2 regions of the Marinicrinis lubricantis genome follow, and region 2 is predicted to be linked to the other one. Evidence: riboswitches for the same ligand, from Rfam matches in the RefSeq annotation. Region 2 holds a riboswitch; the other holds the start of a gene.
The links. Region 2 has a riboswitch for cyclic di-GMP ahead of ACFPXP_RS15830 (S-layer homology domain-containing protein). Riboswitches for the same ligand answer to the same signal wherever they lie in the genome.
Positions count from the first base shown of each region.

Region 1: another riboswitch for cyclic di-GMP. It lies ahead of ACFPXP_RS02405 (S-layer homology domain-containing protein); the one in region 2 lies ahead of ACFPXP_RS15830 (S-layer homology domain-containing protein).

Region 1 is NZ_JBHSQV010000013.1:4,091-7,209, forward strand. It holds gene ACFPXP_RS02400 (DUF6531 domain-containing protein) at 1-2, opposite strand, end outside; gene ACFPXP_RS02405 (S-layer homology domain-containing protein) at 1-2,025, opposite strand, end outside; cyclic di-GMP riboswitch class I at 2,071-2,164, opposite strand; gene ACFPXP_RS02410 (glutathione peroxidase) at 2,391-2,870, opposite strand; gene msrA (peptide-methionine (S)-S-oxide reductase MsrA) at 2,897-3,119, opposite strand, start outside.
Region 2 is NZ_JBHSQV010000172.1:33,195-36,313, reverse strand. It holds gene ACFPXP_RS15830 (S-layer homology domain-containing protein) at 1-1,341, opposite strand, end outside; cyclic di-GMP riboswitch class I at 1,371-1,456, opposite strand; gene ACFPXP_RS15825 (hypothetical protein) at 1,687-1,971, shown strand; gene ACFPXP_RS15820 (spore coat protein) at 1,984-2,343, shown strand; gene ACFPXP_RS15815 (hypothetical protein) at 2,400-2,756, opposite strand; gene ACFPXP_RS15810 (5'-nucleotidase C-terminal domain-containing protein) at 2,983-3,119, shown strand, end outside.

The DNA.
Region 1 (3,119 bases), on a different contig from region 2:
ATTCACAAGTTCTCCTCTCTCCATCAATACCTTATACATCACGACCGCCGCTTCCGCGCGTGTGGAAATATCCTTTGGCGCGATAAGGCCGTTGCTTCCCATAATCAATTGATGCTTCACTGCCAGTGCGGCAGCCTGCTTCGCCCATCCGCTGATTTGCTTTGCATCATTGAATTGGAGCAGCTGATTCATTTCCTGATCGGTCATCTGTGCTTCATTCTCATAACCTAGCGCCTGAATGAGCATGACCATCATTTCCTCACGAGTGATTGCCCGGTTCGGCAGGAATTTACCGTCCACTCCGTTCACCCATCCGGCTTCAACCGCAGCGGCGACCCATGGATTGGACCAATGCGAGCTCATATCGGCAAAGTGTGCATTCGCCTTTGCTTCCATATTGACCGTCATCCCCGTTGCATCCGCCAGCATTTTCGTAAATTCAGCCCTTGTCAGCGTTTGATTCGGCCCGAACTTGTCTTCGCCCACACCGCTCACTTTCCATCTGGCAGCCAGTGTTTCAATATAGCTCTGTCCCCAGTGCCCCTTCACATCTTGAAACGAAGGTTCATACATAAATAAACCGTAGGTTCCGGATTGCATCACATCTGCCTGCACCGTCCGGCTGTCTTCATCTGCACTACCTCCGATATATTCCAATGAAGCATCGGGCTGCTCGTCAGCGCGATAAATGCCCAGCTTGTTCACATACGCAGCAGTCAAGTCCGTATTGGCGTATGACATATGAAGCTGAAGCGGCAGCTTTGCCTCCCCGCCTATCTCCATCGTCCACAAACTTGTTACCGGCGTCATCGCATCTTCTGCTTCCGCATTAGATTTCGGTTTCAAGGTCACTTTCGTCCGCTCCGCAAAAGCCTGTGCCGGAACAACCACTTTCACGGTGCCGTCCGTGGATTCGAGTACTCCGCCCTGTGCATCAAACCACCCAGAACTCTCCTCAGATGGCGTAAAGGTCGCATCCGGAATTTCCATCCGGCGAATCGAGGTATATACCAATAGGTTAGCGGCACTTCTTGTAACCAGTTGATCTCCTGTAAACCCAATCACATCCGGGCGCTCTGTACCAAAAGTCATCTGATACGACTCATGCTCTTCCAAATTCGCCCCGAACAACTGCGGTGAACCGCCTACGTCTTCAAGCCAGGCTGCGTTCTTGTCTCCGATATATAAATTCAAATATTCTCGCTCTTTCTTGACTGGCTGAGTCAAATCGATAGGAACCGCACTCGGGTCGTCCGATTCGATGGACACATACTTGTATAGATCCGTCGCGTTGTCTCTTTGTTTCCATACGGCTCTTTCCCCATTAAATTGAAATAGGCGGATGTATTCGCTTCCTGAGATTTGAACCGCCGTTTCGGTTTGACCCGAAGCGATATCATAGATTTTAAGCTCCTGCTTGGAAGGCGCGTTGAACATCACTTTTCCATCTTTGACGATCGGACTGTAGCCTTCACCAATGACACTAGCTTCGTTCGTTTGCAGGTTGTATAGCGTAATTTGCAATCTGGCATCGAACCATACGGCATAATTTCCGTCTGCAGTAACGACACGATTCTCGGCTGCTCCGCTGCTCAGCTTCTTCTCGATACCCGCGGTCAAATTATAGCTGTATACATCCCAGTTAAAGTTCGTTTGACCCGCATATTCACGTTTGTCCATCCAGATGATGACTATGTCGCCATTGCTCAATTCCGTCATAACCGGCATTTTGGCCGGCTGTCCGTGATCCGTAATTTGCAGTTCCTGTCCCGTCTGCAAGTTCCGGTAGAAGATTTGTGTATTCCAGCTCGGGTCAAACCCGTGCCATACGGCGTGATGCTTATATGTATAGAGGCTTTTACCATCAAGCTCGACCTTCGACGTATCTCTTGAGAAGACATACTTCACCGCACCTTCCATATGGATAGGCGGCATCACGCTCCAAGCCATGATGATGGTCATGATCAAACTAAGCAGCATCCCTGTCTTTCTATGATTCTTTCTTCTTCCAAATCTCATGTTCATACTTGTTCCCCCTTATTTTTAGACAAAAAAAGACCAAGACGAAGTTTGAGCGGCCCGGCTGCCATCCCTTAACATCGGTTAAGGCTTAGACCCGTGGCTTTGCGTCTCCGACTTTCGTACGGATTTGCCGTGGTTCATTTCGCTTGGTATTCTTTCGTGATGTCTATTGGACTAGGATGATATTACCAATAAATCTCCCAAAATGATACACTATCCCCTAATTTGTGACAACCCTGTGTAACTTTATGGTGAATACACGAGATTTTCAGGTTATGGAGATGCCAACATGGGACATTCGGACTAAAACAAAAAGACCAGCCCTCACCAAGGCTGATCTTCATAGATTCATAGATTTTGCTTGTGATTTACCTGCCCAGCAGCGCCTCAATATCCTTCCGAATCTTATTCGGAGTCGTGGTTGGGGCGTATCGTTTCACAGGTTTGCCGCTGCGGTCGACGAGAAATTTCGTGAAGTTCCATTTAATACTCTCGCCCAGCAAGCCCGACTCTTCCTTCTTCAAATACTGATATAACGGATGCGTGCCAGGGCCGTTCACTTCGATTTTGCTGAACATCGGAAAACGGGTGCCGAACTGCAGCTGACAGGTCTGTTCGATTTCCGCATCAGATCCAGGCTCCTGCTCCTTGAATTGATTGCACGGAAACCCCAGCACGGCAAACCCCTGCTCTTGATAATCCTCATGCAGCGACTGCAGCTCCTTCAGCTGCGGCGCAAATCCGCACTTCGTCGCGGTATTGACGATGAGGAGCACCTTCCCTTCATAATCCCGCAGTGATATATTCTCCCCGCTAATCGTCGTCACTTCAAATTCATAAACGCTCATGGATTCCGCACCTCTTCCACCTGATTTCACTTTTCCCAATGCTTTCGAATAAATTCATCTCTTCCTGACTGTTCACGGTCTTCCTTGTAATGCTTCGGATGCTTCCTATGATAATCCTGATGATATTCTTCTGCCGGATAAAAAGTACTTGCAGGCACGATTTCCGTGACAATCGGCTTATTAAACTGCCCGCCGGCTTCAAGCGCTTGCTTCGAGCGTTCCGCTAACATACGCTGCTCCTCATGGTGG
Region 2 (3,119 bases):
CAATTCCGGCGTCAGGGCTGCTGACTCCAACAAGCTTTCCAGCTGCTGGATCGCTTCTTCACCCTTCACCTTTTCTTTTTTTCCGTCTGTCTTCTTTTCAATCTCCGCTTTGATATGTTCTCTATCGTTTTCATATTTCATCTCGATCGACTGCTTCTTATCATATTCGATCTTTAATTTAAATTCATAGATTCCTGCGGGCTGCTCGTGTGCGCTTTCCTGTTCAATGAAGCTCGCTTCGATGACCACTCCGTCTTGAACCGTCAAGGATACCGTATCGGAAACGGCGAGCTGCGATGCAGGAATAAACGTGTCTTGATAGGGCACCGCTAAATTCGGTGAAATCTTATAGGTCTGAGATTCTCCGCCCAACGTGACAACCGTGATTGAACCTGTTGCCGTGGCGTACACATCCGCTGTGACACTCGTATACACATCTTCCGTTACCGATTTATCATCAAACTGAATGTCCATGATTTCGCCAGTGACAACACCCGCGCCGGATTGCTCCAGCAGCCCTTCGCCTGTCCGAACGAGAAGTGAAGCGAGCTCCGCACGGGTGACATTCTTATTCGGTTTAAACGTGTCGTCCGGGTATCCGCTGACGATCCCTTCCTCCACCGCCACGTTCACATATCCAATCGCACCGGCTGCAATCGCGTCGGCATCTTTGAAATCCGGCAATACGTTCATCTGTGCCAGCGCCTCTTCTTCAAGACCGAGCGCTTTTACTAATAGACTTGCAATCCACACTCTGCTGGCCGGTTGATTCGGATTCAGCTTGTCCATCGAAGTATCGAACAATCCTTGCTCTAAAGCAACCGCGATATACCCCTTTGCCCATTTGAACTGCTTCTGTATCACGTTCGCATCCTTAAAGTACAGCTGAAGATCGGCAGGCTTCGCCTTCGCTTCTTCCTCTAATCCCATGAGCCTGACTGCGGCTACAACAGCTTCTGCTCGAGTCACGGGCTTGTTTGGCCGAAAGCTTCCGTCATCGTATCCGGACAATACATTTTTAAATTTCAGAATACCAATCGCTTCCGCCGCCCATTGGGCTTCATCCGTATCCGTAAACTCCATATCCAGCTGTTCGCGGTTTTCAGCGTTCTTCTCAGAATCCTCCGATGCTGCCGCATACCCTTGTGCTGCCAAGCCCAATACAATAATGAAAGACATCCATAATGGCATCCAACGAATTTTTCTCATGAATCGTGTCCCCTTTAATTCATATTTGCCTTTTGTTTCATTCACTTCTCCTAAATACTCTCCGGACAGCATCTCACTCCCAGCTTCATACGCAATGACAAGCAAAAAAGGCTCGCCCATGCCTCTGCGCATAGACTAGCCCCTAGTAGAGATGTTCGTCTTGGTGCAGCTGGCTGGCATGGTATTAGGTACCTTAGCCCCTGTAGCTTTGCGTCATCACCTTTCGATGATTTTGCCGATTGGATTCGTTTGGTTCGTACAAGGCCCTCGTGAGCCTGAGTCGTGAGTTGTTGACTTGGTTCGATGTTCTTATTATACCAATGATATCCTCATTGACAATACAAAAAATGATCAATTTCGATGATTTTAGACATAATTGTCATGCTTCTGGATCTCGTTAACTCGATTTGGATATAACCATCGCCCGGATGACAAACTAACCTTGTCAAACCTAAATTGGAAAGGAGCATCCTTGTCATGCCTCAAAGCCAAACACAGCAGCAGCAACAGCAGGCGATCATCCCCACACCGCCGCAAGTCATCACAACCAAAGACTGCCTTTATTTAAAAGATCAATTGTCGTGGGAACTGATCGCGATGAAAAAATGCAGGCACTTCGCCAATGAATGCTCAGACCCTGAGATTAAGCAGGCGATTGATCAGGCGGGCCAAATGCACGAGCGGCACTATCAGCTGCTGCTGAAGCATTTGCAAAACAACAATACAGCAGAAATGCAGAAAATGCATCAAATGCAGCAATAAGGAGGGACCACGGTGAATTCCAATCAAAGCTCACAAACGATCAAAAATCCGAAGCCGCCCTATGAACCGAAAGTAAAAGGACCGGAAATGAATGACCGTGACCGCGTCAATGATATATTGGCATTGGAAAAATATTTGACGGACAGCTTCAATATTTCAGCGAGAGAAGCCAGCCATCCGAGTTTGCATCAGGACATTATGACAGTCTTGAATGAGACGCACCAATGTCAATATGACATGTACCAGCTCATGTTCCGCAAAGGACATTACAAGCTCGAAGCCGAGGATCAGAATAAGCTGGATCAGGCTTATCAGCAATTCTCGGGTTACTCCAGTCAATTCCCTTATTCACAAAACGGAACACTGCAGTAGCGGCGAGGCAGTGAATAAGCGAAAACCCGACCTCAATCGGTCGGGTTTTCGCTTATTTAAGCCCCTTCGGTAACGACTTCGACATTGTCTAATCCGGCGCTTCGAGCGACACGCTTCAGCTGCATCTTCATAAAGAGCTGCGCCTCGGTTATGATGAACACAACCTCACGAAATCCGGTTTGCTTATATTTCTCGAACGATCCCTTCAAGCTCTCCACCTCTTGTGCGGAAAGCAAATCCATCGCTTTACAATCCACCCTTAGCGTATACGATGGACCATCCAGAGATGCCGTCTTTTTCTCATATTCGGCAATAAAGCGGGCGTAATCCTCCGCCGTAAACGTTCCCCCGATCTGCATCTCCATCACACGGTCCACCATATTTAGTTCAATCCGAAACGAGCCTTTGGCCATAGTTCCACTTTCCCTTCTGTACGCAATCTAGTTGTGAGCTGCGAGAGGCGTTATACAATGCCATCCCGCAAATCGTATATCGGCAGAGGTGCAGAAATCATTTAGATATAAAATATCTGGTTAAATCTACCAGCCCTTAACGCAATCTTTATATGATCGTAATCGTCCGTTGACAATTGCATCGTATGCTGATCTGGACACTTACTAGATAGGGAGAGACGAAACCATGAACAAACTCGCAACATCCGCTGCAACATTGCTTCTCACATGCTCACTGCTTACTGGCGGTAGGACCGTGCAAGCAAGCAGCGGCTTCAGCGACATTGAAGCATCCGCCTACACGCAGCAGATCGAAGCGCTTTA